Regions from separate parts of the Pseudonocardia alni genome, predicted to be linked through region 1. Evidence: predicted binding sites of a transcription regulator. Region 1 holds the regulator's gene; the other holds the start of a gene.
The links. The regulator HspR, encoded in region 1, represses chaperone genes until heat shock. The targets are predictions, from matches to a motif close to ANNTTGAGTNNNNNNNACTCAANNT.
Positions count from the first base shown of each region.

Region 2: the regulator HspR is predicted to act here: its motif matches at 5,669-5,693, upstream of lon (endopeptidase La).

Region 1 covers NZ_PHUJ01000003.1:3,175,508-3,191,195, reverse strand. Annotated here, with positions in the region: gene ATL51_RS15845 (PE domain-containing protein) at 525-863, opposite strand; gene ATL51_RS15840 (DUF3558 family protein) at 944-1,510, opposite strand; gene dnaK (molecular chaperone DnaK) at 1,763-3,634, shown strand; gene grpE (nucleotide exchange factor GrpE) at 3,673-4,371, shown strand; gene dnaJ (molecular chaperone DnaJ) at 4,460-5,689, shown strand; gene ATL51_RS15820 (heat shock protein transcriptional repressor HspR) at 5,695-6,150, shown strand; gene ATL51_RS15815 (MDR family MFS transporter) at 6,181-7,371, opposite strand; gene ATL51_RS15810 (ABC transporter substrate-binding protein) at 7,639-9,195, shown strand; gene ATL51_RS15805 (ABC transporter permease) at 9,192-10,133, shown strand; gene ATL51_RS15800 (ABC transporter permease) at 10,130-10,987, shown strand; gene ATL51_RS15795 (TauD/TfdA family dioxygenase) at 11,051-11,854, shown strand; gene ATL51_RS15790 (globin domain-containing protein) at 11,924-13,096, opposite strand; gene ATL51_RS15785 (pyridoxamine 5'-phosphate oxidase family protein) at 13,412-14,221, shown strand; gene ATL51_RS28265 (hypothetical protein) at 14,234-14,404, shown strand; gene clpB (ATP-dependent chaperone ClpB) at 14,623-15,688, shown strand, end outside.
Region 2 covers NZ_PHUJ01000003.1:3,861,873-3,877,560, reverse strand. Annotated here, with positions in the region: gene ATL51_RS19210 (UDP-N-acetylmuramate dehydrogenase) at 1-575, opposite strand, end outside; gene ATL51_RS19205 (DUF2505 domain-containing protein) at 632-1,129, shown strand; gene purU (formyltetrahydrofolate deformylase) at 1,129-2,001, shown strand; gene ATL51_RS19195 (hypothetical protein) at 2,197-2,982, shown strand; gene lon (endopeptidase La) at 3,289-5,631, opposite strand; gene ATL51_RS28365 (hypothetical protein) at 5,755-6,357, shown strand; gene ATL51_RS19180 (DUF2516 family protein) at 6,311-6,565, opposite strand; gene ATL51_RS19175 (hypothetical protein) at 6,773-7,501, opposite strand; gene ATL51_RS19170 (helix-turn-helix domain-containing protein) at 7,507-7,971, opposite strand; gene ATL51_RS19165 (DUF445 domain-containing protein) at 8,131-9,474, opposite strand; gene ATL51_RS19160 (bifunctional DNA primase/polymerase) at 9,756-10,346, opposite strand; gene ATL51_RS19155 (TspO/MBR family protein) at 10,602-11,402, shown strand; gene ATL51_RS19150 (cold-shock protein) at 11,480-11,683, opposite strand; gene ATL51_RS29525 (hypothetical protein) at 12,289-13,329, shown strand; gene mftR (mycofactocin system transcriptional regulator) at 13,392-14,030, opposite strand; gene ATL51_RS19135 (sigma-70 family RNA polymerase sigma factor) at 14,267-15,307, shown strand; gene ATL51_RS19130 (phosphotransferase enzyme family protein) at 15,286-15,688, shown strand, end outside.

The DNA of each region.
Region 1 (15,688 bases):
AGATGCTCCTGGAGGGCGCGGTCGGCCTCCTCGCTGTGCCGCTGGTCGCGTTCGAGCGAGGTGACGTAGTCGGCGACGGTGGCGCTCAGCCCGGTCAACGGCGTGCTCGCCAGCAGGTGGAGGTTGCGGACGCCGCTGGTGAAGATGCCCGGCGGGGTGGGGTCCAGAGCGGCGATGGCGGCCTGGGTGCGGTCGAACGACTGCCCGTAGGCGTCCAGCTGGGTCGCGCCGTTCGCGGTGACGGGGGCGGTGCACAGCATCGAGGTGGTGATGCCGTCGAGGGACTGCTGAGCGGCGGCCGCGGCGGGGCCCTGCCAGGAGATGCCCAGCTCGGCCATGCGCTTCCGGGCCTCGTCCGATGCGGAGCGCAGCTCGGCGTCCGCGGTGCGGAGTGCGGCTGAGGCGTCGGCGACCGCTGTCGAGCCGGGTTTTCCGACCACCCAGGCGTACTTCTCCTGGAGGGTCCTGGCAGCGAAGTTGAAGCCCCGTGAGAACGCCATCGTCTGTACCGGAGTGCCGCGGGCTCAGATCGTGAACGAGCGAGCGATGGCGTCCTCGCCGAGCTCGAAGACGACCGCAGTCGCTCGGAGTCGTCGGACCGCTTCCTCCAACTCGGTCTGATGCTGCGCGTGTGTCGCGATCGTCCGCTCGAACCTGTCCTGGAACGCCGGTGTCGCGACTCCCGAGACCGGGTCGTCCCCGCAGGGACCGACCCGCGTCCTCTGCGCGCTGCGGAGAGATTCGCGAATGGCGATGATCTGGGCGGACAGGGCGCGACCGACCTCGAGCACGTTGTCCGGCGAGATCTGGCTCATCAAGGCGTCCGATGAGCCGCCCACGGTCCCTCGCTGAATCTGTTCCACCGCCGGAACGTAAGTGCGCCAGCGCCCGGAGACAGCAGTTTCCGCAGCTCCCGTCGCGATTGCGAAGTCGCGGCGTCGGATCAGCGATGCAGGAGCGAGGGCAGAGCGGCAGCGGCCACGGCGCGGGCCCTCGTGCACAGGTCGCGGTCGGTGGTTCCGGAACGCTGGAGGTTCGACGACGTCGCCATGGCCTGCGCTCGCAACGACGTCGCATCGTCGATGTCGACACCCACCTCGCACGAGGGGTACGAGCTCGACGGATACACGGTCTCGGCGGCGCGGTATCCCGACACATCGACCGGTGCCGTTCCCGGAACGGACAGGAGCTGAGACGTCGGAACCGGGATGAACTGCAGGTTGACGTCGACCCCCGCCGGGTCTGTGCCCAGGTATCCGCAGGTCGGGGCAGGACGACCTCCGATCGTCGCGTCGTCGACCTTGCCGGCCCCCAGATCGAGGTCCGAGCGCTGTGCGGTGTCGAGCAGCTCGCACGGATGGCGTCCGCTCACATCGATGGCGGCCGGGCGCGCGGGCACGGTGGGGTCCGCTACGAAACCTGGCGGCTGTGGCATGCAGGAGGTGAGCCCGACGATCACAGCGGCGCCCACGACGCCGAGGGCCGTGCGACGCGCAGCCGGTCCGAGCACGGTGATCCTCCGTCGACGATCGAGCGGCCACAGGCTAGCCCGCCCCACCCCCGTCGACGGCCGTTCGGCCCACCCGCGAACGTCGTGGATAAAAGTTGAGTCCCTCGGGAACAAGTCTTCCGGGTCGCCCGTTGACCCCCATGAGAGCAAGTTGAGCAGGACCCACTCAAGGGCGCTGCGCGAGGCGCTCCCCGGCCTGGTACAACTTGAGCCGGACGCACTCACACCCCACACATCTCGGAGGCAGTCACCATGGCTCGTACGGTCGGTATCGACCTCGGGACCACCAACTCCGTCGTCGCCGTCCTCGAGGGTGGCGAGCCGACGGTGATCGCGAACTCGGAGGGTGCCCGCACCACTCCGTCGATCGTCGCGTTCGCGCGCAACGGCGAGGTCCTCACCGGTCAGTCGGCGAAGAACCAGGCGGTCACCAACTCCGACCGCACGTTCCGCTCGGTCAAGCGTCACATCGGCACCGACTGGAAGACGTCGGAGATCGACGGCAAGACCTTCGCGGCGCAGGAGATCAGCGCCCGCGTCCTGCAGAAGCTGAAGCGGGACGCCGAGGCCTACCTGGGCGACGAGGTCACCGACGCCGTCATCACCGTGCCCGCGTACTTCGAGGACGCACAGCGCCAGGCGACCAAGGAGGCCGGCCAGATCGCCGGTCTGAACGTGCTCCGGATCGTCAACGAGCCGACCGCGGCCGCGCTGGCCTACGGCCTCGACAAGGGCGACAAGGAGCAGACCATCCTGGTCTTCGACCTGGGTGGCGGCACGTTCGACGTGTCCCTGCTGGAGATCGCCGAGGGCGTCGTCGAGGTCAAGGCGACCAACGGCGACAACCACCTCGGTGGCGACGACTGGGACGAGCGGATCGTCAGCTGGCTCGTCGACAAGTTCAAGTCCTCCCAGGGCATCGACCTGACCAAGGACAAGATGGCGATGCAGCGGCTCCGCGAGGCCGCGGAGAAGGCGAAGATCGAGCTGTCCAGCTCCTCGTCGACCAGCATCAACCTGCCCTACATCACGGTCGACTCGGACAAGAACCCGCTGTTCCTGGACGAGACGCTGTCCCGCGCGGAGTTCCAGCGGATCACCCAGGACCTCCTGGACCGCACCCGCAACCCGTTCAACCAGGTCATCAAGGACGCCGGCATCTCGGTGAACCAGATCGACCACGTCGTGCTCGTCGGTGGCTCCACCCGGATGCCCGCCGTCACCGAGCTCGTCAAGGAGTTGACCGGCGGCAAGGAGCCGAACAAGGGCGTCAACCCGGACGAGGTCGTCGCCGCGGGTGCCGCGCTGCAGGCCGGTGTGCTCCGCGGTGAGGTCAAGGACGTCCTGCTGCTCGACGTCACCCCGCTGTCCCTGGGCATCGAGACCAAGGGCGGCGTCATGACCAAGCTGATCGAGAAGAACACCACGATCCCGACCAAGCGCTCGGAGATCTTCTCCACCGCGGACGACAACCAGCCGTCGGTGCAGATCCAGGTCTTCCAGGGCGAGCGCGAGATCGCCGCGTACAACAAGAAGCTCGGCATGTTCGAGCTGACCGGCATCGCGCCGGCGCCGCGCGGTGTCCCGCAGATCGAGGTCTCCTTCGACATCGACGCCAACGGCATCGTCAACGTGTCCGCCAAGGACATGGGCACCGGCAAGAGCCAGGAGATGACGATCACCGGCGGCTCGGCGCTGTCCAAGGACGACATCGACCGCATGGTCAAGGAGGCCGAGGCGCACGCCGAGGAGGACGCCAAGCGTCGCGAGGAGGCGGAGACCCGCAACCAGGCGGAGACCCTCGTCTACCAGACGGAGAAGTTCGTCAAGGAGAACGACGAGAAGCTCCCCTCCGACGTCAAGGACGCGGTCAACGCCGCCCTGGGTGAGACCCAGGAGGCGCTGAAGGGCACCGACCACGAGGCCGTCAAGTCCTCGATGGAGAAGCTCGCCACCGAGTCCCAGAAGATGGGGTCCGCCCTGTACTCGCAGCCCGGTGCCGAGGGCGCCGCGGGTGCCGGTGCCGAGGGTGGTGCCGGCGCGGCCGGTGCCTCCGACGCGCAGGACGACGTCGTCGACGCCGAGATCGTGGACGACGACAAGGACGCCAAGGGCGACAAGTGACGGCCGGCGGCCATCCACGGGACGACAGGACGGTCGACATGGCAGACGAGCAGAAGCAGGAGGAGCCGGTGACCTTCCGGGACCGCCGCAAGGTGGACCCGGAGACCGGCGAGGCCCGTCCGGCGACGGACGGTGCGGACACGACCGGGGCCGCCGACACGGCGGCCCCGGCCGGGGACGGCGAGCAGGTCGCAGGCCCGGCCGACGGGGAGGACCCGGAGCGCGAGAAGCTGCGAGCCGAGGTCGCCGAGCGCACCGCGGACCTGCAGCGGGTGAGCGCCGAGTACGCCAACTACCGGCGCCGGGCCGACCGTGACCGCGAGCAGACCCGGGTCGACGCCAAGGTCTCCGTGGCGAGCGACCTGCTGGTCGTGCTCGACGACTTCGAGCGCGCCGAGCAGCACGGCGACCTGACCGGGCCGTTCAAGTCGGCGGCCGACAAGGTCACCGGGGTGCTCTCCAAGCTCGGCCTCGAGCCCTTCGGGGCCGAGGGCGAGGCGTTCGACCCGTCGCTGCACGAGGCCGTGCAGCACGAGCCGGCCGAGGGCTCCGGCCCCACGGTCACCGTGCTGTCCACGGTCCTGCGCCGCGGCTACCGGATCGCCGACCGGGTGCTCCGCCCCGCGATGGTGACCGTGCAGGACCGCCCGGAGGCCGAGGTCTCCGAGCAGGCCCGGGCCGATGCCGCCGACGGCGGCGCGGACGCCGGCGACGGCGAGCCGCAGAACCCGGCCTGACCAGGACGGGCAGGGACGTGGCCGCGCGGTGCGGTGGGAGGCGACCGGCCTCCCACCGCACCGCGGGTCTGATCGGGAAGGAGGCGGAGTGACCCAGCGCGACTGGATCGAGAAGGACTTCTACCGCGAGCTGGGCGTCTCCTCGACGGCGTCCCAGGACGAGATCAAGAAGGCGTACCGCAAGCTCGCCCGCGAGCTGCACCCGGACGCGAACCCCGGTGACGAGAAGGCCGAAACCCGCTTCAAGGCGGTCTCCGAGGCCTACGGCGTGCTGGGCGACGAGTCCAAGCGCAAGGAGTACGACGAGACCCGCGCGATGTTCGCGGGCGGCGGCGGCGGCTTCGGCGGGTTCGGCACCGGCGGTGGCTTCCCCGGTGGTGCGCGCCCCGGTGGCGCCGGCCAGGGCGGCTTCGACATCAACGACCTGTTCGGCCAGGCCGGCCGTTCCGGCGGTGCCGGGGCCGGCGACTTCAGCGACATCCTCGGCGACATCTTCGGCCGCACCGCGCGGAACAACGCCGGCGGTGCGGGCGGGTACGGCACGGCCGGTGCCCGCCGCGGCCAGGACGTCGAGAGCAGCCTGACCATCTCCTTCGACGACGCGGTGCGCGGCGCGACGGTGCCGATCAAGCTGTCCTCGCCGGGGCGCTGCGAGCGCTGCGGCGGCACCGGGTCCCGGCCCGGCAGCACCCCGCGCACCTGCCCGACCTGCTCCGGTCAGGGCCTGGTGAACCGCAGCCAGGGCGCGTTCTCGTTCTCCGAGCCGTGCCGCGACTGCCGCGGGACCGGCCGCATCATCGACGACCCGTGCCCCGAGTGCCACGGCGACGGCGTGTCCACCCGGACCCGGTCGCTGTCCATCCGGGTCCCCGCGGGCGTCGACGACGGCCAGAAGATCCGGCTCGCGGGCCAGGGCGAGCCCGGTCGCGGCGGCGCACCCGCCGGTGACCTCTACGTCACGGTCTCGGTCACCCCGCACCGGATCTTCGGACGGTCGTCGAAGAACTCCGACGACCTGACCCTCACCGTGCCGGTGACCTTCCCCGAGCTGGCCCTGGGTGCGACCCTGACGGTGCCGACGCTCGACAGCACCGTCTCGCTGCGGATCCCGCCGGGGACCGCCAGCGGCCGGACGTTCCGGGTGTCGGGGCGTGGGGTCGAGCGCAAGAACGGGAAGAAGGGCAATCTGCTGGTCACCGTCGAGGTGGCGGTGCCGCAGAAGCTGGACGAGGCTGCCACCAGCGCGCTGGAGGCCTACGCCGAGGCGACGTCGTCGTTCGACCCGCGGGCCGATCTGCTCGGTAGCACCAGGAGGTGATGGCGGTGGCCGGACGACGCACCCCCCGGGACGGGGAGGAACCGCTGACCGTCGACGTGGCACACGACAGCCCGGTGTTCGTCATCTCGGTCGCCGCGCAGCTGTCCGGCCTGCACGCCCAGACCCTGCGCAGCTACGACCGGATCGGCCTGGTCAGCCCGGGCCGGTCCGCGGGCGGCGGGCGTCGCTACTCCCAGCGCGACATCGCACTGCTGCGCGAGGTGCAGCGACTCTCCCAGGAGGAGGGCGTGAACCTCGCGGGCGTCAAGCGGATCATCGAGCTGGAGCAGATGGTCGACGAACTCTCGGCACGCCTCGAGGAGGCCACCGCCGAGCTCGACGCGGTCCGTGCCGCCGCCGCGCAGGCCACGGCGGCGGTGCACCGCTCCTACCGGCGCGACCTCGTGCCGGTGGACCGGCGCCAGGCCGTCGTGCGCTGGCGCCCCGCAGACGACGGCTGAGTCCCCCGGGCGGTGCGGGCCCGGGCGGCTTCAGGCCGCCGTCAGGACCCCGCGGCGGGCCAGCAGCCCGAGCACCACGGCGCCCAGCAGCGGGACCGCGGCCAGCACCGCGAACGGCAGCGCCGGCGGGAACGCCGGGTCCAGCAGCGCGCCGACGCCCGTCGAGCCGACGAGCACCATCAACCCGCCGAACGAGGCCAGCACCCCGAAGTGGGCGCCCAGCCTGCGCTCCCCGGCCAGCCGGGGCACCAGGTCCTGCGCGACCGGCACGGCCAACATCTCGCCGAAGGTCAGCAGCAGCACCATCAGCACCGCGGGTGCGAGCGCCCACCACCCCGGCAGGCCCGGCAGCAGCCGCGCCACCGCGACGACGGTGAACGACGCGGCCATCAGGCAGAACCCGAGCACCACCGAGCGGCCGGCCCCGATCCGGCGGCCCCACGTCGTCACCCTCATCTGCAGGGTGATGACCAGCACCGACATCAGCACGAACAGGAAGCCCAGTGCCGCGGTGCGGCCGATGCGCTCCAGCTCGTCGGGCAGCGCCAGGTACAGCTGGTTGTAGGACAGCAGCCAGCCCGAGTAGCCGGCCGCGAACAGCATGAAGCGGCGGTTGCCCAGCACCTCGCCCCAGCCCGCGAGCATCGGCCGTCCGGCCTGCTCGGCCTCCCGCCACGGCAGCCACCGCCAGTGCGCCAGCCCCACCAGCACGAAGCCGGCGGCGGCGACCAGGCAGGCCAGCTGGAAGTCGACCAGCATGAGCGCGGTGCCGACCAGCGGCCCGGTGACCGTCCCGACCTGACCGGCGACGGCGAACATCGCGAACACCTCGGTCCGCGGCGGACCCTCCCCGGCGCGTTCCCGCTCCCCGGCCTCCCGCGCCAGCGACGACTCGACGGCCGGCGAGAACAGGGCCGCCGCGAACCCGGTCAGCAGCGCCCCGCCGATGACCGCGGGCAGCGTGCCGGCGGCCCCGAGGAGGATGAATCCGGTCACCCGCAGCGCACACCCGGCGAGCACGACCGGCTTCGCACCGAACCGATCGGTCAGGGTCCCGCCGATCACGAACAGCCCCTGCTGACTGAACGTCCGCAGCCCCAGTACGAGCCCGACGGCCGCCGCGGCGAGCCCGAGGTCCTCGGCCAGGTGCGTGGCCAGGTAGGGCAGCACCATGTAGAAGCCCACGTTGAAGGCCAGCTGGGTGCTGATCAGCAGTTTCATGACGGGCGGCAGCCCGCTGAAGTGTGCCCAGCGACCCGTCGTGAGCGGGGCCGCGGGCCGCGGGTCCGACTCGGGATCGGCGGGTCGGCGGAGAAGGCTGCGGAGCACCACGAAGTGGTACCAGGTCGGCCTCTGCAGTCGCGACTCGATGGCAGTAACGACATATGCGCATGCATGAAGATACTTGACCGTGTGTACAGGCTTACCGAAGATCTTCCGGGCGCCGGGTGACACACGGTCGAGGGGCGCCGGAGAGGACAGGTCGCCATGCCCGCCGCGTGCGCCGTCGTAGCACCCCGTCGTTCCCGGTTGCGGGTCGCCGTCGCCGTGGCGGTGAGCGCCGCGGTCCTCACCGCATGCGGGGGCAGCGGCGGCGGGAGCGGCCGGGTCGTCCCGGACGGGCAGGCCACGATCGCGATGGCCTTCGGCCCGTCGGCCGGTTACGGGGTGGACACCGACGACGCGTTCGTCGTCTCCCAGCTGGGTGTGACCGAGTCCCTGGTGGCGTCCGGGCCGGACGGCCGGCCGCGACCCGCCTTGGCGACGGCGTGGGCCCAGCAGTCCGATCCGCGGACCTGGCGGTTCGAGCTGCGCCCCGGCGTGACCTTCCAGAACGGCGAGCCGCTCACCGGGCAGGCCGCCGCGACCGCCCTGAACTGGGTGGCCGGCGTCGCCGCGCCGCCGCGCGCGGTGCGCGGGATCGGCCTGCAGGCCGCCGCGGACGGCGCGGACGCCGTGCGCGTCACGACGACGAAGCCCGACCCGATCCTGCCGCTGCGACTGTCCAGCGCGAACGCCGCGATCCTGGCGCCGTCGGCGTACCGGGCCACCCCGCCGTCGGTCCAGCAGACCGGCACCGGCCCGATGACGATCACCCAGGCGAACGGCACCCAGTCGGTGACCCTCGTCCGCAACGACCGCTACTGGGGCGAGCGCCCGCAGCTGGCCGGTGTCACCGCGAACTTCGTGCCCGACCCGGCCGCCCGCGCCCTGGCGCTGCGCGCCGGCGACGCCGACATCGCCCAGGAGCTCCCCGAGGCCAGCGCCCTGGAGTTCAGCGGCGACGAGTACGTGAACCAGACCGTCGCCGCGCCCCGGACGGCGTCGCTGATCCTCAACCAGTCCCGCAAGCCCTTCGCCGACATCCGGGTGCGTCAGGCCGTCGCCGCCGCGGTGGACCGCACCGCGCTCGGTGAGCAGGCCCTCGCCGGGTCGGCGATCCCGGCGTCGGAGCTGTTCGGCCCGGCGGTGGCATGGGGATCGCAGGACGCCCCGCCGCCCGCCGACCCCGCGCGCGCCCGGCAGCTGCTGACCGAGGCCGGTTACGGCCCGGACAACCCGCTGCGGATCGAGCTGGGTGCCTACGGCGCCCGCCCCGAGCTCCCGACCCTGGCCACCGCCGTCCAGGAGATGCTCCGCGGGGCCGGCATCGAGGCCACCGTCCGTATCGGCGACTACGACGCCCGCGAGCCGCAGCTGCTCGCCGGTGACTTCGACATGTATCTGCTCTCGCGCAGCTATCTGCTCGACGTGCCGGACGCCGGCGCCACGCTGACCACCGACTACACCTGCCAGGGCTCCTACAACCTCAACCACTACTGCTCGCCGGAGTTCGACGCCCTGCTCGCCCCGCTGGCCACCGAGACCGACCCGGCCGCACGTCAGAAGGTCTTCACCGAGGCCGCGGCGAAGCTGACCGCCGACGTCGTCGGGGTCCCGCTGGTGCACACCAACGCGAACGGTGTCGGGCACCGGGTCACCGGCTACACCGTCGACCCGCTGGCCAAGTCGCTCGTCGTCCCCGGGCTGGCGACGACGGAGTGACCGCACTCGTCGCGCGCAGGCTGCTGGCGCTTCCGCTGGTCGCCGTGGCCGCGGCGGTGCTGGTGTTCCTGCTCCCGCGGTTCTCCGGCCAGGACACCGCGCTCGCGATCCTGCGCAGCCGGACCGGGGAGTCCGATCCGGACCCGGCGGTGCTGGCCGCGCTGCGGGAGCAGTACGGCCTCGACGGCTCCTGGTGGGACCAGTTCACCGGCTGGGCCGGCGCGCTGCTGCGCGGCGACCTCGGGATCTCCTGGACCAGCCGTACTCCCGTCTCGGGCCTGCTCTGGCCCGCGCTGGGGGTGTCGCTGACCCTCACCGTCGCCGCGCTGGTGCTCGCGGCCCTGGTGGGCATCCCGCTCGGGGTGCGCGCCGCGCGCCGTCCCGGCGGCCGGCTCGACCGGGTCCTGACCACCGGCTCGGTGCTGGGCGTCGCGATCCCCGAGTTCGTGCTCGGGACGGCCCTGGTGCTCGCCTTCGCCGTCACCGTGCCGGTGCTGCCCGCGACCGGCTGGGGCGACGTGGACCAGGCGGTGCTGCCGGTACTCACCCTCGCCGCCTTCCCGGCCGCACTCGCCGCCCAGCTCGTGCGGGCCGAGACCGTCGACGCGCTGGCCCGTCCGCACGTCGCCGTCGCGCGGTCCAAGGGCATCAGCGACGGACGGGTCCTGTGGCGCCACGGCGGCCGCCTGGCCCTGACCTCGGTCACCTCCCTGTCCGGGCTGTTCCTCGGCGGGCTCCTCGGCGGCTCGGTCGTGGTCGAGGTGCTGTTCGCGATCCCCGGCCTGGGCCGCCTGCTCTACGACGCCGTGCTCGGCCAGGACCTGCCGGTCGTGCAGGCCGGGCTGCTCGCGATCGTGCTGGTCGCCGCCGTCGCCGGGATCCTCGCCGAGCTGCTCGCGCTCGCGCTGGACCCGGTCGCCCGGAGCGCCGTCCGGTGACCGCGTCGGCACTGGCCCGCCCGGCGGACGCACGCGCGCGCGTCGCCCGGCACTCGACGTGGTGGCAGGCGGGGGCGCTGGTCCTGCTCGGGGTGCTCGTCGTGGTCGCCCTGCTGCCGCTCGACCCGGTCGCCAACGACCTGTCCCACCGCTTCGCCGGGCCGTCGGCCGCGCACCCGCTCGGCACCGACCAGCTCGGCCGCGACGTGCTCGCCCGGCTCGCCGTCGGAGCCCGGCTCTCGGTCGGGTTCACCCTGGTCGCGCTCGCGCTGTGCGCGGGGATCGGGACGGTGCTGGGCGTGCTCGCCGCCTGGTGCGGACGGGCGGTCGGGCAGCTGTTCCAGCGCACCATCGACGTGCTCGTCGCGATCCCGGCGGTGCTGATCGGGCTCGTGGTGGTCGCCGCGTCCGGCGGGGCGCCGGGCGTGTGGTCGCTGCTGGTGGCGATCGTCGTCGCCGGGTGGACGCCGTTCGCCCGGCTCACCTACCAGCTCGTGGTCCGCGAACGCGCCCGCGAGTACGTCGAGGGCGCCGTCGCCGTCGGCGCCGGGCCGCTGCGGATCGCGTTCCGGCACGTCCTGCCGAACCTCGCCCGGCCGCTGCTGTCGCACCTGTGCCTGCGCTTCGCGAACGTCCTGCTGACCGTGGCCGGGCTGTCGTTCCTCGGGCTCGGTCCGCAGCCGCCCACCCCGGAGTGGGGGGCGATGCTCGCCGACGGGCGGCAGTTCCTGTTCAACGCCCCGCAGCTCGTCCTGCTGCCCGCGCTGGCCGTCGTCGGTACGGCGCTGCTCGTCACCTCGCTGGGCCGCGGGCTGGAACGCCGGTGGACGACCGGTCCGACCGGACAGTTCTGACATCGCCTCGTTCCTGCCAGACTGCTGCGAGTACGGATGAACGGCAGGAGGAACGTCGTGGCGATGACCGGAACCGACGGACGGCGCAGGGGCGAGGCGCGACCGGAGCTCAAGAGCCTGGTGGACGAGACCGGGGTCGTGCCCCGTGCGGCGGCGCTCGGCGAGGCCCGGGAGGTGCTGGCCCGCGACGGCGTCGTCCGGATCCCCGGTGCCGGCCCGGACCCGGAGGCGATGGTCGTCGCCGCGGCCACCCTGCTCGGCGGGCGGCTGCGCGAGCTGTTCGGCATCCGGCCGCAGGGCGGGACCGACTCGCCGGTCCTCGGCCTGCACAACGACGGCGCGTTCCTCGAGGCCGACGTGCACGGCCGCACCGTGCGGCTGCGCGACCCCGACGAGGACTTCCTGTTCATGCACTGCACCTCCCCGGCGCCGTCCGGGGGCGACTCGGTGCTCGTCGACGGCTATGCGCTCGCCGAGCGGGTCGCCGCGGAGCACCCGTCGCTGCACGGGTTCCTGACCGGTTGCGACGTGGACTTCTTCGGCAGCCGGACGAACCCGCCGCGCGGTGTGCCGCCGACCCCGCTGCTGCGCCGGATGATCGAGCACACCCGTGGTGGCCGGCGTGCTGTCCGAGCGAGCGACTACGCGCTGCCGGTGCCGCGCGAGCCGTACTGGGACACCCACCTCGCGCACATCGAGTCCTACGCCGACGTGCTCGCCACCGCGTTCGAGGCCGCACCGCGGTTCCGGCTGGAGAGCGGGGACCTGCTGGTCCTCGACAACTACCGCTTCCTGCACGGGCGCGACGCGTTCACCGGCAGCCGGGAGCTGCACGTGCTGTCGGTGCGCACCACCGAGGCCTTCTGACCGGCCCCCGCGACGACGACGGCCGCCCTCCCGGTGCGGGAGGGCGGCCGTCGTGGCGTACGGGCCTGCTCAGTCCATCGTGAACGGGTCGTAGGTGATGCGGTCGAGCGGCGTGCCCGCGACCAGCATCCGCGACACCGTGGAGCGGATCATCGACGGCGACCCGCAGACCAGGACGTCGTGGTCGCTCCAGGCGCCGAACCGGGTCACGACGTCGGCCAGGGTGCCGGTCTCGGCCCCGGACGGCTCGTCCTCGTACTCCACGACCGGGATGACGTCGAGCCACGGGTAGTTGTAGGACAGCTTGCGCAGCGAGGTGAAGTCGTACAGGTCGTCCCACGTGCGGCCGCCGACGAACACCTGGGTCCGCGGCGGCTGGGGGCGCCGGCCGACCTCGTCGAGCAGCGCCTTCATCGGGGCGACGCCGGTGCCGCCGGCCACCATCAGCAGCTCGCGACGGGTGTTCTGCGGGACGGCCATCCGGCCCATCGGCGGGCCGATCCGCCAGGTCTCGCCGACCCGGCTGTGCGCGACGATCGCGCGGCTGACCCAGCCGCCCTCGACCGCGCGGACGTGGAACTGGATCGTCCCGTCGCGACGCGGCGCGTTGGCCGGGGACAGGTAGCGCCACAGCCGCGGTCGGTGCGGTGTCTCCACCGAGACGTACTGACCGGCCTGGTAGGGCACCGGCTGGTCGGTCGCGACGGTGACCACGGCCAGGTCCCAGCCGATCCGGCGGTGCTCGACGACCCGGCCCAGCCAGGACGCGGGCCCGCGCTCGGCCGCGGCGGCCTGCTGCATCGCGTCCGCGACGATCCCGTACGCGCCGGTCCAGGCCTTCTCGATCTCCGGGGTCCAGTTCTCGCCCGCGAACGTGGCGATCGCCGAGAGCAGCGCCGCGCCGACCGCGTCGTAGTGCTGGGACAGCACGCCGAACTTGCGGTGGTCGCGGCCGAGCTGCTGCAGGAACGGGACGAGGTCGTCGGGCTGGTCGACCATCTGCACCACGTGCACGAGGGCGCGCAGCAGCCGGCTGCGCTGCACCTCCATGTTCACGGGGAACAGGTCACGCGTCTCGGGCGCCTGACTGAACAGCGTGGCGTAGAAGTGCTTGCCGATGTCCTCGGCCTGCGACTCGACGAGGGCGAAGCTGGTCCGGATGAGCTCGACGGTGCGGTCCGCCTCCGAGGCGGGGCGTCGCGGCGGGGCGACGTCGCCGGCGATCAGCTGGTCAGCAGTCATGCCTGGCGGACACTCTCCTCGGTCGTGCTCCGTGCCGCGGTGACACCGGGCGTCGCCGCCCGCGTTCCGCCGGTTAGGGTACGCGAGAGACTCCATCCGCCGGAACGGCGTACGCCGACCGACTCACCAGTGTGTGGTGAGCGGGTACGCATTGTCACTCATCATCCGTTCGGGGACGGCGGTCACTCGTCATGGCGTGGGTGGCGCCGTGGTCAGGATAGCGCCCATCGCGCGGAATGCCGACGTGGCGGTGTCCCGGGCCGGTCGGAGCCGTGATCGTTTGGTCCTGGCCGCGCCGGATGGCACGGTTGTCCTGTGCCGTTGCGAATCCCCGCCGTCGTCCTGCCCGGACGGGACCGTCCGGCCACGCCGCCGGTGGTGGTCCCCGCGCCCCCGGAGCGCGGCGTGTCCGACGCCCCGCAGGTCCCGGACGGACCGCACCGGCCCGGCTCCGCGGGTGAGCACGTGTTGCAGACCGAGGTGGGCAGCTCCGCCCGTGCCGGCCGGTTCTACGACGACCAGCTCCGCGACCGGCTGCTGCCGCGGATGATCGAGTTCGTCGGACGGATGGAGATGGCCTTCGTCGCGACGTCCGACGCGCACGGCGAGTGCGACAGCTCGCTGCGGGCCGGCCCGCCCGGTTTCCTGCACGTGCTGGACCCGTACACGCTGGCCTACCCCGAGTACCGGGGCAACGGCGTATACGCCAGCCTCGGCAACCTGGTGGAGAACCCGCACGTCGGGATGCTGATGGTCGACTTCACCGAGTCGCTGATCGGGCTGCACGTCAACGGCCGGGCCCGGATCATGGACGACGACGCCTTCCGCACCACCTACCCCGGGCACGCGCGCGACCACGCCGCCGGCCGCCGCGCCGAGCGCTGGGTGGTGGTGGACGTGGAGGAGGCCTACATCCACTGCCGCAAGCACATCCCGCGGATGGAGCGGGTGACGCAGCGGCGCGCCTGGGGGACCGACGACCCGGCCCGCAAGGGCGGCGACTTCTTCGGCGCCAAGGGGACCGAGCCGCGGGTGCCGCGGCCCTCCCGGCGCCGGTTCCCGAGCACGACGCACCTCGGCGCGGGGGCCTCGCGGACGCTCCGGCGCCGCCCGCACGGCCGCTGACCTGGGCGACGGTTGCGCACCAGCTCGGCCAGCGCCCTGGCGCAGGCGCCGATCGCCGGCTCGAACATCGACCAGGCCGGCAACTGCAGCGACGTCCTGAACGACAACGTCCGGGACAACCTGAACGGCGACGTCAGCGACAACGACAACCGCATCACGGTGATCGACGACAGCGAGCGCTGATCGTCGCACCCGATCCACCCGCGGCCCGTCCGGATCACTCCGGGCGGGCCGCTGTCGTTCCCGGCAACTTTCCGGTCTTGAGCGGAATGGACTCAACTTTTCTGCGGTTGACCCTGTCGAGAGGCGCACCGGCCGGGCAGACTGTGGAGCAGCGGCCCGGGGTGCCGCTCCCCATCCACAGACCATCGACCTCAGAAGGACCGGGAGGAACGCGGAGCATGGACTCCTTCAACCCCACCACCCGTACCCAGCAGGCCATCTCCGCCGCCGTCCAGGCCGCGACGCTGGCCGGGAACCCCGACGTCGGGCCCACCCACCTGCTGGGTGCCCTGCTGGCCCAGGGCGACGGCATCGCCGCGCCGCTGCTGGCCGCCGTCGGGGCGGACGCGGCCGCCGTCCGATCCGAGCTGACCGCGCTGGGCGACCGGCTGCCGTCGGCGTCGGGGTCGTCGGTGAGCGCACCGCAGCTGTCCCGGGACGCACTGGCTGCGATCACCGCGGCGCAGCAGCTCGCCACCGAGATGGGCGACGAGTACGTCTCCACCGAGCACCTGCTCGTCGGGCTCGCGCGGTCCGGGGGCCCGGTCGCCCAGCTGCTGGGGCGCCACGGCGCCACGCCGGATGCGCTGCGCGAGGCGTTCGGCAAGGTCCGCGGCTCGGCCAGGGTGACCAGCCCGGACCCCGAGGGCAGCTACCAGGCCCTGGAGAAGTACGGCCAGGACCTGACCGCCCGGGCACGCGAGGGTGAGCTCGACCCGGTCATCGGCCGGGACACCGAGATCCGCCGCGTCGTCCAGGTGCTGTCGCGGCGCACCAAGAACAACCCGGTGCTGATCGGGGAGCCGGGCGTCGGCAAGACCGCGATCGTCGAGGGCCTGGCCCAGCGCATCGTGGCCGGTGACGTCCCCGAGTCGCTGCGCGGCAAGCGCGTCGTCTCCCTCGACCTGGGGTCGATGGTGGCCGGTGCGAAGTACCGCGGCGAGTTCGAGGAGCGTCTCAAGGCGGTCCTGAAGGAGATCACCGACTCCGCGGGCGAGGTCGTCACCTTCATCGACGAGCTGCACACGATCGTCGGTGCGGGCGCGTCCGGCGAGGGCGCGATGGACGCCGGCAACATGATCAAGCCGATGCTCGCCCGCGGTGAGCTGCGGATGGTCGGCGCGACCACGCTCGACGAGTACCGCCAGCACATCGAGAAGGACCCGGCGCTGGAGCGCCGCTTCCAGCAGGTGCTGGTCGGCGAGCCGTCCGTCGAGGACACCGTCGGCATCCTGCGCGGGCTCA
Region 2 (15,688 bases), 690 kb from region 1:
GCGAGCTCGCCGTAGCGGATCGGGGCGGAGCGGCCGTCGGCGTGCAGCGCGAAGCGCACCCGCAGGACGATCGCGTCGTCGCTGCCCTTGAGGACGCTCGTGCGGTAGGCGAGCCCCAGTTCGGAGGCGGGCACGTGCTCGCGGACGGTGCCGGTGCGCCGGTCGTAGAGGTCGACGTCGACGAGCAGGTCGGCGACCTCGACGCCGTAGGCGCCCACGTTCTGCACCGGGGTCGCGCCGGTCCGCCCGGGGATACCGGACAGGCACTCCAGCCCGCCGAGCCCGTCGGCGACGGTCGCGGCGACGACGTCGTCCCAGTCCTCACCGGCCTCGACGGTCAGCAGCACCCGGTCGCCGTCGCGCTCGTGGCCGATCCCGCGCCCCGCCAGCAGCACGGCGGTCCCGTCGAACCCGGCGTCGGCGACGACGAGGTTCGACCCGCCGCCCACCAGCAGGACCCGTTCCCCGGCCCGGTCGGCCGCGGCGACGGCGTCGACCACCTCGGCCGCGCCCTCGGCGCGCACGATGCGGGAGGCCGGTCCGCCGAGGCGCAGTGTGGTGTGCGCACTGAGCATCGGGTCGACCGTTGTCGGAGCGGGGGAACTCACGACCGCAACGGTAGCCTTCGCCCATGCCGCGCTCGATCGACTACCGCGCAACGTCCGCGCATCCGGCCTCGAAGGTCTACGCGGCGATGGTCGACCGCGATCTCCTGGAGGAGCAGCTGCGTCACATCGGCGGCCCCGGGGCCGGGGTGACCGCCTACGAGACCACCGCCGACGGCGTCCGCTACACACTGCGGCACGGGATCCCGGGCGAGCACCTGCCGTCGATCGTGTCGTCGTTCGTACCCGGCGGGGACCTGCAGATCGACCGCAGCGAGCAGTGGCGGGCCGGCAGCGAGGGCGTCTACGACGGCACCGGCTCCGTGAAGGTCATCGGCACCCCCGCCACCGCGCGGTCGGTGATGCGGATCGCCGACGTCGACGGCGGCAGCGAGGTCCGGATCCGGGCCGAGGTCACGGTCAAGGTCCCGCTGGTGGGTGCGAAGATCGAGCAGGCGGTCGCCGGGCAGATCGAGCAGCTGCTCGCCGCCGAGACCCAGTTCACCCTCTCCCGGATCTCCTGATGTCCCACTACGTGATCACCTTGTCCTGCCCGGACCGCACCGGCATCGTCGCGCGGATCAGCACGTTCCTCGCCGACCTCGGCGCCTCGATCACCGAGGCCGCGTACCACGCCGACGTCGAGGCCGGGGTGTTCTGCACCCGCCAGGTCGTCGACGCCGCGTCGGTCCCCTTCGACGTCGACGAGCTCCGCGCCCGGTTCGCCCCGGTCGCCGCCGAGCTGGGTGGTGAGCACCGCATCTCCGACACCGGCGTCCGCAAGCGCGCCGTGCTGCTGGTGACCCGCGACCAGCACTGCCTGCACGACATCCTCGGCCGGGTGTGGGCGGGCGAGCTGCCGGTGGAGATCACCCGCGTGATCGGCAACCACACGTCGCTGGAGCCGGTCGTCGCCGCGCACGGGGTGCCGTTCCACCACGTACCGTTCCCCGCGCCCGGCGACCCGGCCCGCGAGCAGGGCAAGGTCACCGCGTTCGAGGAGATCCGCAAGCTCGTCGACGACGACTCCCCCGACGCGATCGTCCTCGCCCGCTTCATGCAGGTCCTGCCCGCGCACCTGTGCGAGGCCTGGGCCGGGCGGGCGATCAACATCCACCACAGCTTCCTGCCGTCCTTCGCCGGGGCGCGGCCCTACCACCAGGCCCACCGGCGCGGGGTCAAGCTGATCGGCGCGACCTGCCACTACGCGACCGCCGACCTCGACGCGGGCCCGATCATCGAGCAGGACGTCGCCCGCGTCGACCACGGGGACACCGCGACCGACATGGTGCGACGGGGACGCGACATCGAGCGCCTGGTGCTGGCCCGGGGGCTGCGGTGGCACCTGGAGGACCGGGTGCTGATCCAGGGCAACCGGACCGTCGTCTTCCGCTGAGCCCGCAGCCCTGCCGCCCGGCCCGGCCCGGCCCGGCCCGCGCGCAGCAGAATGTCGCCGAGATGCATCTCAGCGGGAATTGTGGATCTCCGTGGCCCGCTGAGCTGCATCTCGGTGTACGTCCTTCGTTCGCGATGGCGACGGAGTCCGGCCGATCCGGTCCGACGGCCGGGGCAGCCGGCGCACGATCAGCACGTGACGATCCCCGGATGGCCCGAGGTGTTCCGCGGGACCGCGGCCGTGGCGGCGGGTCTCGTCACCCCCGACCTCCTGCGCGGGCCCCGCTACCGCCGGCTGCTCCCGGACACCTACGCGCCGGCCGACCTGCGCCCCGACCTACGGCTCCGCTCGCTCGCGGCGCACTGCTGGGCCGGGCCGGACGCCGTGCTCAGCGGGTACTCGGCCGCCGAGCTGCTCGGCGCGTCGTGCGCCCCGTGGGCTGCACCGGCCGAGGTGACCGTCGGCGCGGCGCACCCCGGAGCCCGCTCCCGTGAGGGTGTGCTCGTCCGTCGCGACGTCCTGCACCCGGACGAGGTGACCGAGGTCCGCGGCGTACGGGTCACCACGCGTGTCCGCACCGCGTTCGACCTGGCGCGGCGTCTGTCACCGACCGAGGGTGTCGTCGCCGTCGACGCGCTGTCCCGCGGATCGTTCGCCCCGGACGTGCTGCTGAACCTCGCGGTCCGGCACGCCCACGCCCGGGGTGTCCGGCGGGTCGTCGACGCGTCGGTGTGGGCCGACCCGCGCGCCGGCTCCCCGCCCGAGACCCGGCTCCGGCTGGTCCTCGTCCGGGGTGGCCTCCCGCGGCCGGTGCCCCGGCACCCGGTCCTCGACGACGTCCGGCGCACGGCGCTGTGGCTGGACCTGGCCTACCCGGACCACCACCTCGGCGTCGAGTACGACGGCGGCGGCCACTTCGCGACGCCCGAGGCGGCCCGCGCCGACGCACAACGGCACACCCGGCTCGTCGCGGCGGGGTGACGGGTGCTGCGCTACACCGCCCCGGACATGCACCGACGGCCCGACGAGATCGTCGCCGAGGTGGGCCGGGCCCTCGACCGCACACGCCGAGATGCAGCTCAGCGGGCCGTGGAGATCGACAGTTCCCGCTGAGCTGCATCTCGGCGAACTTCCCGTAGGAACAGCTGCGCGAGGAGGGGCGCTCGCGACGCGCGGAGCGGGGCGTACCGGCGGGGCGAGCGCGGGGCGAGCACACGACGGCGCCCGCCCCGCGTGCTGCGGAACGGGCGCCGGATCGTACGGCTCACGCCGTGGGTCGGACGGAGATCAGGCCGCGGACTGCTCGGCCGTCGCCGCGTCGTGGGCGGGCTCCAGGGCGATCGCCAGGACCTCGGAGACGTCGGCGACCGGGTGCACCCGCAGCTCCTCGCGGACCGCGGCCGGGACGTCGTCCAGGTCCGGCTCGTTGCGCTTCGGGATGATCACGTCGGTCAGCCCGGCCCGGTGCGCGGCGAGCAGCTTCTGCTTCACCCCGCCGATGGGCAGGACCTTGCCCTGCAGCGTCACCTCGCCGGTCATGCCGACCGAGCTCCGGACGGGACGCCCGGAGGCCAGCGACGCCAGCGCCGTCGTCATCGTGACGCCGGCGGACGGGCCGTCCTTCGGGACCGCACCGGCCGGGACGTGCACGTGCAGCTTGCGCGACGCGAGGTCACCGGCCAGCCCGCGCGAGCGCAGGTAGGACAGTGCGATCGAGACGGACTCGGTCATCACCTCGCCCAGCTGCCCGGTGATCTGCAGGCCCGGCTCGCCGTCCATCGAGGTGGCCTCGATGAACAACACGTCACCACCGGCACCGGTCACCGCCAGCCCGGTCGCGACGCCCGGCACCGAGGTCCGCTCGGCGGACTCCGGCGTGAACCGCGGACGGCCGAGGTAGGTGACGAGCGCGTCGGCGTCGACGTGCACCGGGCGCTCGGTCTCCGACGCGTCCAGCTGGACGGCCACCTTCCGCAGCACCTTCGCCAGGCCCCGCTCCAGCTGCCGGACCCCGGCCTCCCGGGTGTACTCGGCGGCGATCATCGACAGCGCGACGTCGGTGAACTCGACGTCGCCGTCGTCGAGACCGGCCTTGGCGACCTGGCGCGGCAGCAGGTGGTCACGGGCGATCGCGACCTTCTCCGGCTCGGTGTAGCCGTCGAGCGTCACGATCTCCATGCGGTCGGCCAGCGGGCCGGGGATCGCGGAGCCGTCGTTCGCCGTCGCCAGGAACAGGACGTTCGACAGGTCGAGGTCGACCTCCAGGTAGTGGTCGCGGAACGTGTGGTTCTGCGCCGGGTCGAGGACCTCCAGCAGCGCCGCGGTCGGGTCACCGCGGAAATCGCTGCCGACCTTGTCGATCTCGTCGAGCAGCACGACGGGGTTCATCGAGCCGGCCTCGCGGATGGCGCGGACGATCCGGCCGGGCAGCGCGCCGACGTAGGTGCGCCGGTGACCGCGGATCTCCGCCTCATCCCGGACGCCGCCGAGCGCGACGCGGACGAAGTTCCGGCCGAGCGCGCGGGCGACCGACTCCCCCAACGACGTCTTGCCGACACCGGGCGGGCCGACCAGCGAGAGCACCGCGCCCGAGCCGCGGCCGCCGACGGTGTCGAGGCCCTTGCGCTCGCGGCGGGCGCGCACGGCGAGGAACTCGACGAGGCGCTCCTTCACGTCGTCGAGACCGGCGTGGTCGGCGTCGAGGATGCGACGGGCCTCCACGAGGTCCGACGAGTCGGTGGTCGCGGTGCTCCACGGGATGTCGAGGACGGTGTCGAGCCAGGTCCGAATCCAGCCGGACTCCGGGCTCTGGTCCGAGGAGCGTTCCAGCTTGCCGACCTCGGTCAGCGCGGCCTTGCGGACCTCGTCGGGCAGGTCGGCGGCCTCCACGCGGGCGCGGTAGTCGTCGGAGCCCTCCGGGTCGTCCTCACCGAGCTCCTTGCGGATCGCGGCGAGCTGCTGGCGGAGCAGGAACTCGCGCTGCTGCTTCTCCATGCCCTCGCGGACGTCGTTCGAGATCTTCTCGGTGACCTCCTGCTCGGCGACGTGCTCCTTGGTCCAGCCCAGGAGCTTCTCCAGCCGGGCATCGAGGTCGATCTCGGCGAGCAGCTCGGCCTTGTGCGCGACGTCCAGCCACGACGCCCACCCGGCGAGGTCGGCGAGCGCGCCCGGGTCGTCGGTCTGCTGCACGGAGTCGATGACCTGCCAGGCCCCCCGCTGCTGCAGGATGCCGATCACCAGAGCCTTGTACTCGCGGGCGAGCTCGTGGGTGCGGCCGGTGGGCTCGCCGGAGTCGACCGGCTCGGCCTCGACCCAGAGCGCCGCGCCGGGGCCGGAGACCCCCGACCCGATACGGGCGCGCCGCTCACCCCGCACGACGGCGGCCCGGTCCCCGTTGGGGAGCCTGCCGATCTGCTCGAGCACGGCGACGACGCCGATGGCGCCGTAGCGGCCGTCGATGCGGGGCACGACGAGCACCCGTCTCCCGTCGTCGCGGTCCTGGGCCGCGGCGGTGGCCGCGTCCACCGCGGCACGGGTGTCGGAGTCGTCGAGACGGACGGGGACGACCATGCCGGGCAGGACCACGGCGTCGTCGAGGGGCAGGACCGGGAGCGTCAGCACGTCACTCATGTCCTGCCCAACCACGCGGAGGGTCCTCCGCTTCCCGGAGTTGAGTCGTGTCCGCTCAGGGCGAACGCGGACACCGGAGCACGTGACGGCGACCGTGGGCACACCGAGTACCGCGGGGCACCGGTGCGTGACCGGGGGGCGCTCGGGACCGCGGGTGCGGAGCTGTTCATGCAGGTCTCGCAGCTGCGCGGACTCCCCCTGTGCGCAGCGGTCCTGGCGCTGCTCGCGGCGGCGCGGCTCGCCCGCGGGACCCGCCCGGTCCCGGTGACGACCGCGGTCACCGAGTGGGGCGTGTCCTTCGTGCTGCTCGGCGTCGGGCTGGTCTGCGCGGTCGCCGGGCCGGACGCCGGCTACCGCTTCCGCTACGACCGCCTCGAGCTCGCCGTACGGTCCAGCAGCCAGTTCCTGCTGCTGCCCGGGGGCTGGACCTCGACCGACGGGTCCGCCGGCTTCCCGGCCCGCGCCCCGCTCCTGACGACGACGGCGTCGGCCCCGGCGCCCCCCGGGCGACAGCCGGAGCGGCCGGTCGGCGGGGCGGCGTCGGCCAGGTCCGGGTCGATCTCGGCGACGGCGACCCGGCCCGCGTCGAGGCCCGCCAGCGCAGCGACGACGGGCTCCGCGAGCAGGTCGGGCCGGTCCAGCGCCGGGACGGCCGCGAGCGTCCCGAGGACCGGGTGGTTCACCAGCGCGGTCCGCCGCCCTGGACCTCCATCACCGCGGGCTTGACGTCGACCAGGTAGACCAGCGTCGCGACGGTGGCGGCCAGCCAGAACATGGCACCGCCGAACATCGGGCCGTTCGTGATGATCAGGAGCAGCAGCGCGACGCCGGTGATGCCCAGCCATGCGTTCTTGGTGAGCTTGCCCGCCGCGGTGAAGGCGTCCGCACGTTGCATCAGTGCGTGCCCGAACGAGAACCCGCCGACCACGACCATGATCCATTTGATCACGAAGATGATCAGTTCATCGGGGGCTCCTGGCAGTGACAGCACTCGGCCAGGGTACGGACAACCCGGGCGCCGGTCACGTCCGGCGCCGGATCCGGGCAGGACGATCCGCATCCGCACACGACGACGCCCCCGGCCGATCGGGATCGGCCGGGGGCGCGGGTCGTGCTCACCGGGCGCGGGGCCCGGAGGGTGTCACTTCTTGGCCGACGCCGTCGAGGTGCCGCGGCGGGTGGTCGGCTTGCGGGCCGGGACCTTCGCGCCGGTGGCGGTCTTCGGGTCGGTCTTGGCGGCGGTACGACGCGCGGTCGACCGGGTGGTGGAGGCGACCTCGTCGCCGGCCTCCTCGATCGCCTCGGCGGCCTCCTTCGAGACCTCGGTGACGACCTCGGCGGCCTCGCTCGCGGCGGTCTGGGCCCGGCGGGCGACCTTCTCGCCGACCGAGCGGGTCTGCGTGGTGACCGCGCCCAGGGTCTTGACGGCGGCGTCGTGGGTCTCGTCCACGAACTCGTCGACGCGGGTGTCGAACTTCTCGGTCAGGCCCTCGACGGTGGCGATGGCCTGCTTGACCTGCGGCTGCTTGCGGATCCGGCCCCAGGCCTTCTCACCGCGCTGGGCGAACCCGACGTAGACGCCCTCGACCTCGGAGCGGAACTCCTCGACCTGCTTGCGGATGTTGTCCGAGGACAGCTTGCCGCGGAGCTCCTTGAGCTCGTCGGGGAGCTCCTGGACGCGGGTCTGCACCTCCTCGGCGCGCTTGGTGGCGGTGGAGCGGGCGTCGGTGACGGCCTTGCTCATGGTGGTGACGGCGAAGTCGCCGGCGCCGAGCACGGCGAGCAGCGGGGTGCGGACGACCTCGGCCTGCTCGGCGGTCTGCTCACGCAGCTTCTGCACGTCGGCGCTGGTGGGGAGGTTCACGGCCATGGTGATCACTTCCTCGTATCGGTGGGGGTGTCGGTGGTGCCGGCAGAGAGGCCGTTCTCCCTGCGAAAGGACTCGTAGACATCGAGCAGCACACGTTTCTGCCGCTCGTTGAGAGTCGGATCGGTGAGCACCGCGTCGGTCACCTGACCGGCGGGCCGCTCCTCGAGGATCCCGGCGCGGACGTACAGCGCCTCGGCGGAGATCCGCAGCCCCTTGGCGATCTGCTGCAGTATCTCGGCGGACGGCTTGCGCAGTCCGCGCTCGACCTGGCTGAGATACGGGTTGCTGACGCCCGCGGTGCGGGCCAGCTGCCGCATGGAGACCTGGGCGGCCTCGCGCTGGGCGCGGATGTAGGACCCGATGTCTTCCACCGCGTGCCCCACGGTCTGACCGACGCTCTCGACGGCCTGCGCGACGCGCTCGACGGGTTCGACGGACTCACGCTCTCCGTGCTTGCGCTCGGTGGCCATCCGTCTCACCTCCGCCTCGATCCGTTCCTCACTGACGGAACCGACCCTACGCGGCACCGCTAGCTCCTGCAAGCACAGTGCTAGCGCTGGTCACGTGGCGTGCGCCACGTCGGTGACGGCCCGGTGACAGTGCGATGTCATCCGGGGACACCCGACCGATCACCCGATGACGAGCTCCCCCACGGCGTGGATGACCAGGCCGGCGAGCGCCCCCACGACGGTGCCGTTGATCCGGATCCACTGCAGGTCCCGGCCCACCTGGAGCTCGATCTTGCGCGAGGTCTCCTCCGCGTCCCAGCGGGCGACGGTCTCGGTGATCAGGGTGGTGATCTGGTGCCGGTAGTGCCGCACGACGTACGACGCGGCGTCCGCCAGCCAACCGTCGAGCTTCGCGCGCAGCTCGGCGTCGCGGCCCAGCCTCCGCCCGAAGGCCATGAGGCCGTCGCGCACTCGCAGGCGCAGCTCGTTCGACGGGTCGTCGGCGGCGTCGAGGACCATGGACTTCACGACCGTCCAGGCGCGGCCGATGAAGTGCTGCACCTCCGGGTGCTCGACGACCTGGCGCTTGACCTGCTCGGCGCGCTCCATCGTCGTCTCGTCGTGCTGCAGGTCGCGGGCGAACTCGGCGAGGTAGCGGTCCACGGCGTGCCGCAGCGGGTGCTCGGGGTCGGTCTTGACCGCCCAGGCGTACCCGCGGATCTCGGCGAACAACTTGTCGGCCACGAGGTCGTCGACGAAGCGCGGCGTCCAGGACGGCGCGCGGTCGTGCACCACCCGCAGGACCATCTCCTGGTTGTCGGCGACCCAGTCGTAGGCGCGGTCGCAGACGAGGTCGACCAGCCTGCGGTGGGCGCCGTCGGCCAGGACGCCCTCCAGCGCCTTGCCCATCGGCGGACCGACCGGAATCTCCATCAGCTTGCGGACCGCGACGGTCTCGATGACGTTCTGCACGTCCTCGTCGCGCAGCACGGTCACGAGGGCCCGCGCGGCGGTGACCAGCTCGGTGGTGATCCGGTCGGCGTTCTGCTGCTCGGCGATCCACCGCCCGACCGACTCGCTGACCCCGATCCGCTCGAGTTTGTCGCGGACGACGGACTCGGACAGGAAGTTCTCCCCGACGAAGTCGCCGAGGCTGTCACCGATCATGTCCTTCTTGCGCGGAATGATCGCGGTGTGCGGGATCGGGATCCGCAACGGGTGCCGGAACAGCGCGGTCACCGCGAACCAGTCGGCGAGCGCACCGACCATGCCGGCCTCGGCGGCGGCCCGGACATAGTCCGCCCCGGGGAGACCGCGGACGACCTCGAAGTACTTCGCGACGAAGAACACGACCGTCGCGCCGAGGAGGAACCCGGTGGCGACGGCCTTCATGCGCCGCAGGTCGCGCCGCTTCTGCTCGTCACCGGGGCCGAAGCCGCCGAGGGGGACGTCGGGAACGGACCCGATGGTGCGGTCCCGCTGCGGGACGGGGGTCGGGCGCTCCGGCGCGCGGGAGGTCTGCACACACCCATAGTGCCCGGGGACACCGACAACGGGCGCCGGGGGCGCGCGGTACGGGTCCCCGGCCGGGTCCGGGGGATGTCCCGCCGGACCCGGCCGTGGCCGGTGGAGCGGCTGCGCGGCGAGGGAGAAGTGCCCCCTCGGGCGCCGCTTCCGGGGCGCACCGCCCGGCCGCTCCCGGCGTCCCGCGGAGACCTGCGGAGACGACATCGGGACGGATTCGGGCGGGCGGTACGCGGTCGCGCGGGCCGGATCCTCGGTTCCGTCCGGGCCGCGCGGGAGGGTCAGCGCCGCAGGGCGCTCGGGACGCCGGGCTGCTCGGCCCGCGCCTCCTGCTCGTCGGGCAGGGACTGCTCACTGCCGCGACGGCGCACCGCGTCGCAGACCGCTTCGACGACGACCGCGGCCTCGGGCACCCGGTAGCCGACCCGCGCCGGGGCCACGCGCCACTGCACCCAGCCCTCGGGACGCTCGGTCGGCGGGGCGACGACGCCGATGCCGTCGGTGTGCAGCACGACGTCGGTGTGCAGGCTCAGCTCGGCCGGGAGCGCGTGCCGCGGGCTCATCGGGAACCACCAGGTGCCCTCGGGCGTCGCGGCGACCGGCACGACCTCGCCGGCCTCACGCAGCGTCCGGCAGACCTGCCGACCGATGGCCGCCGGGACCTCGACCACGTCGAGCACGTCGCCCGTCGCGAGCATGACCTCCGCGCCCGGCCCCGGCACGAGCGGCCAACCGTGGTCGGCGTACTCGCGAGCAGCCGCTCGCAGCTCCGCGCCGTAGACGGCTCGGTAGCTGTCCCACCAGGACATGGAGGTCACTTCCTTCCGCTTGTGCGACAACCCCTGTGGTGCCGCTTTCCCTGTGAAGTACACCACCAGGATCGGGCTCCCCGCACGAGTTCGCGAGGGGTGCGCGGCGAGGGTGCGCAGCGGCGAGACGAGCGGGGAACGCCTACCGCACGGCGTCGCGGCCACCGGTGAACGGCGGGTGACCGGGCGCAGCGGACCGACGACCGGTGGCAACCCCGCCGCCGTCCGGCGCAACGCCGGTCGTCGTACCGCTCGACATGCCTCGTGCGTCGATTGTCTTTATCATCGAGATGGTTGGGACGATCGGAAGGACTGGACATGGCGTCGACGACGGCGAGGGCGGGCCGCACGGCAGGCCCGGCCACCGGGATGGACTTGGCACGCACCTGGGCGGTGCTCGCCGCGGCGGTACTGCAGGCGGTGGCGGGCTCGCTCGGCGGCAGCGGGACGTTCGGGGAGTCGCAGCGGGTGCTCAGCGACCGCTACCCCTCACTGGTCACCCCGGCGACGGTGGCGTTCTCCGTGTGGGGCCTCATCTACCTGGCCCTGCTCGTGTACGCGGTGTACCAGTCGCTGCCCGGGCAGCGGTCGCGCCCGGTGCACCGGGCGACCGGCTGGCTGTTCGTGGCGACGGCGGCGCTCAACGCGGGCTGGATCGTCGTGTTCTCCCAGGAGCTCCTGGGCACCGCGCAGCTGCTGATCGTGGCACTGCTGGTGACCCTGGCCGTGGTGCTGCACCGGCTCGCCGCGTTCCCCGCCGAGGGAGTGGCCGACCGGGCACTCCTGCACGGCCCGCTGGCCTTCTACACGGGCTGGGTGTCACTCGCGACCGTCGCCGGGTTCTCGGTGACGCTGACCTACTGGGGCGCGCCGCTCGGCCCGGTGACGGCCGCGGCACTCCTCGGTGCCGGCGTGCTGGCCGCGGGCGTCGCGGCCCGGCGGACGACGGCGGCGCTGCCCTACGCGGCGACGGCCGCCTGGGCGCTGGTCTGGGTCGCGGTGGAGTCCGCGGCGGCCGGGACGGTGCCGGTGACCGTGGTCGCGGCGCTCGGCGTCGGGGCGGTGGTCGTCGCGGCGGCACTGCGGGCGCGGGAGGGGCTGCGGCCGGCCTTCGGCTGACCCCGGGAACGACGACGGCGCCGGTCCCCGAGGGGAGCCGGCGCCGTCGCGGTGCGCGGGTCGTGCCCGCGCAGAAGTCAGATCACGCGGACCGAGTCGGCCTGCGGGCCCTTCTTGCCCTGGCTGGCCTGGAAGTCGACGCGCTGGTTCTCCTCCAGCGTGCGGAATCCGTTCGACTCGATGGCGGAGTAGTGGACGAAGACGTCCGGTCCCTCGTCGTCGGTGGCGATGAAGCCGAAGCCCTTCTCGGCGTTGAACCACTTGACGGTGCCCTGCGGCATAGCGTGTGTCCTTCTCAGATGGAGCGGTTCCGGCCCTCACAGCAAGAGCCGGAGGTCGCGTGGACACCGCCGTGGCACCTCAGCACCGATCGACGACGCCCACCGTCACAACTTCACACGGACGCTTCGTGGCGATCGGAGAAGAACGACTGCAACCGACGCGGACGCTACCACGGCTCTCCGGCACGTCGACCGTCCTCACTCGACGCCCCCGCACGGGCCCGTTCCGCGGCGCCGACCGCCCGTCGAGCTCCTCCTGCGCGATCACGGAATGTGAGATCCGGGCCGTCGATCGGCAACGGGCGGTCATCACCGTCCCGAACGAGTGAGCGCGGGACGAGTTCCACGCCGTCGGGTGAGCGCCGGGCGCACGTCCTCCCCGGTTCGGGTGGCGACGACGGTCCGGGCCCGCCCGGCGGCCCCGCACAGCCCCGGACGGGGTCGCCCGTTCCGGGTGCGTTGCGGTGCGATCCGCTCACAGCGTGACCGGTGGGGCCTCTGTGACTCGTGTGGCCACGATCGGGTCACTGGTGGACGACGCCCGGTGACCGCAAGCTCAGCGCCGTCCGTCACCCCGTGCAGCAGCACAGCGAACTGGAGAGACCGTGCGAACCCGAGTCACCACTTCCGTCGCCCTGACCCTCATGATCGGCACCCTGGGTGTGTACGGCGCCGGCGTGGCCGGCGCGGCCGAGCCCGTTCGTGCCTCCACCCCGGTCGCCCCGGCCGCGACCGTCGCCCACGCGCCCGCCGCGGTGTCCGACGGCCCGCTGGACCGGTTGTTCGACACGCTCTTCGGGAACGGCGCGGCGACCGCCCCGGCGACGCCCGCCGACACCGCCGTCCCCGTCCAGGACGTGCCGACCCCGGGCGTCCCCGCGGCTCCGGGCGCCCCGGTCGTCCCGGCAGCTCCGGCCGTCCCCGGCGCGCCGGCCGCGCCGCAGGTCCCCGCCGCGCCGGCTGTTCCGGGTGCGCCGGCGGCCCCGGCCGCGCCCGCCGTTCCGGCTGCGCCCGCCGCTCCGGCCGTGCCCGCGGCCCCCGCCGCTCCCGCGGTGCCGGCCACCCCCGCCGTCCCGGGCACGCCCACCGCTCCGGAGGCCCCGGCCGTCCCGGGCGTTCCGGCCGCTCCGGTGGCGCAGGTCGCCCCCGCGGCGCCGGCCGCCTCGGCGACCCCGGCCGTCGCCGTCACCTCGGACACCGCGGGCCGGCAGGCCCCCGAGCCCCCGGCCGTCCCGGGCGCTCCCGGTGTTCCGCAGCCGCCGGCCGCCCCGCAGGCCCCGGCGGCCCCCCAGACCCCGGCCCTCCCCCAGGCGCCGGCGGTACCCGCCGTCCCGGGTGCGCCCACCGCTCCGGAGGCCCCGGCCGTCCCGGGCGCGCCCACCGCTCCGGAGGCCCCGGCCGTCCCGGGCGCTCCGGCCGTCCCGGGTGCCCCCGCCGCTCCGGGTGTCCCCGCCGCTCCGGGTGTCCCGGCCGCTCCCGCCGTGCCCGCGGCCCCGGCAGCACCGGGCGCCCCGGCCGTCGCCACCACCCCGGACGGCACCGCCGCTCCGCAGGCCCCGGCCGACGCCCGGACCCAGGACGCGCCGGAGCGCACCGCCCCGACCCGCCCCAGCCTGTGGGAGCGACTCTTCGGCACCACCCGCTGACCTGCGACGCAGGCACCGCCACGCGACGGCGTCCCGCACCCGGGGCGCCGTCGCGGCGCGTCTCAGGGGAGCTCGGTCGCCCAGCCCCGCTGCAGCGCCCGCAGCACCTCGTCGAGCAGGTCGGCGAGCTCGGCGCCGTCGTCGGCCAGCCAACGCTCGTAGGCCGCGATGCACACGCCCAGGCAGGCGTGCCCGACGCTCTGCGGGACGAGCTCCGAGGAGTCCTCGCCACGACGCTCGGCCACGTAGTCGGCCACGACCTCCCGCCAGGAGGCGTAGCGCAGCGTCGAGTGCGCCTGCAGCGCCGGGGTCCGAAGGATCAGCCGCAGCCGGCGCCTGTGCCAGGGCTGCTCGTCCGGCTCGACGTGGTTGAACTCCAGCACCGCCCGCCGGACCCCCTCCAGCGTCGGCAGGTCCGACGGCTGGGCCGCGAGCACCGCGCGCATCCGCACCAGCTGCTCGTCGAAGGCGCCCCAGGCGATGTCGTTCTTGGAGGCGAAGTACCGGAAGAACGTGCGACGCCCGATCCCCGCGGCGTGCGCGACGTCGTCGACGGTCGTGTGCTCGAACCCCTGGTCGCTGAACATCTCCAGCGCGATGTGCTCGATCTCCGAGCGGGAGGTGACCGGGCGACGACCGGCGCGGCGCGCCCCGCCCCCGCCGGCACTTCCGGTCCCGTCGTTCTCGGTCACCGCTGACATCGTCGCCCCGCCGTGCTCCCCGACTCCTCCGTCGTGCCTGCGACCGGCGGACCGGGAGGGTCGAGCGGAACGCCGTCGGCCCCGATCATCCCACGTCGCGGTCGGCCCGTCGGCGCACGTCGCCCCTGTTCGGGCGGCCGTTCGTCGCGTGGGCTCTCCACTTTGTCGGTGTGGCGCGGCACACTCGCGGCCAGACGGACCGGGACCCACCCGGACGGGTACGTCGAGGGGGAACCATGAGCGCACCCGCACGGGCCGCCGACACCACCGTGGACGAGCGGCCACCCGAGGAGCGCCTCGAGGACCACCGGCGCGAGCTGACCGGCTACTGCTACCGGATGCTCGGCTCGGCGTTCGAGGCCGAGGACGCGGTGCAGGACACGATGGTCCGGGCCTGGAGGGGCGTCGCGAAGTTCGACGGCCGCTCCTCGCTGCGGTCCTGGCTGTACCGCATCGCCACCAACGTCTGCATCGACGCGTTGAACGGGCGCAAGCGCCGCGCCGTCCCGATGGACATCGGAGGCCCCGGCGCACCGGTCGCCGAGTCGCTGCGCGAGCCGCTGCCCGACGCCGAGTGGCTCGAACCGATGCCCGACTCCCGGGTGTCGACACCGGCCGGGGACCCGGCGGACAAGGCCGTCGCGAAGGAGACGATCCGGCTCGCGTTCATCGCGGCGCTGCAGCACCTGCCGGCCCGCCAGCGCGCCGTGCTGATCCTGCGCGAGGTCCTGTGCTGGAAGGCCGCCGAGGTCGCCGAGCTGCTGGACACCTCGGTCGCCTCGGTCAACAGCGCCCTGCAGCGCGCCCGCGCCACCCTGGGCGAACAGGGCATCTCCGAGGCGGCGCCGCAGACCTCCCCGGCGATGGACCCGGCGCAGACCGCGCTGCTGATGCGCTACATGGCAGCGTTCGAGGCCTTCGACATGGAGGCGCTGACGGCGCTGCTCCACGAGGACGTCGAGCAGAACATGCCTCCGCTGGAGCTCTGGTTCCGCGGCCGGGACGACGTCATCGCCTGGATGGCGACCGGCCCCGGGCAGGGCTGCCGCGGGTCGCGGGTGGCTCCGGTGGAGATCAACGGGACGGTCGGCTTCGCCCAGTGGAAGCCGTCCGGGCCGAACGGCGAGTTCGAGGCCTGGGGCATCACGGCCCTGCGGATCGAGGACGGGGTCGTCACCGGGCTGAGCATCTTCCTCAACACCGAGCTGTTCGGCTACTTCGGGCTGCCGCTGAAGCTGGCCGACCGGCCGGAGCTGTGGGAACCGAAGGCCGGCTGACGCCGCCCGGGCTCGTCGCCTGGCCGGGGCTGCGCATCACGGCCCGGCTCGGCGGCGGGCACCGCGGCGCGGTCTGGGCGGCGACGGACGGGAGCCGACGGCTGGTGGTCCACCGGAGTGGGCGGACGCCCGCGGCGCTGGACTGGGAGCTCGACCTGACCGGCGAGCTGCGGGCCCACGGTTTCCGCGTACCCGACGTCGTCCCGACCGGTGACGGACGGCGGCGGTGCGGGGCGGTCGTCGTCCGGACCTGGCTCGACGGCGACCCACCCGGGCCGGGCGACGAGGCGGCCATCGCCGCCGAGCTGCGCCGGCTGCACGCCCTCACCTCGGGGCGGAGCCAGCGGCCGGGGTTCGTGGGCACGACCGAGCTGCTCGCGG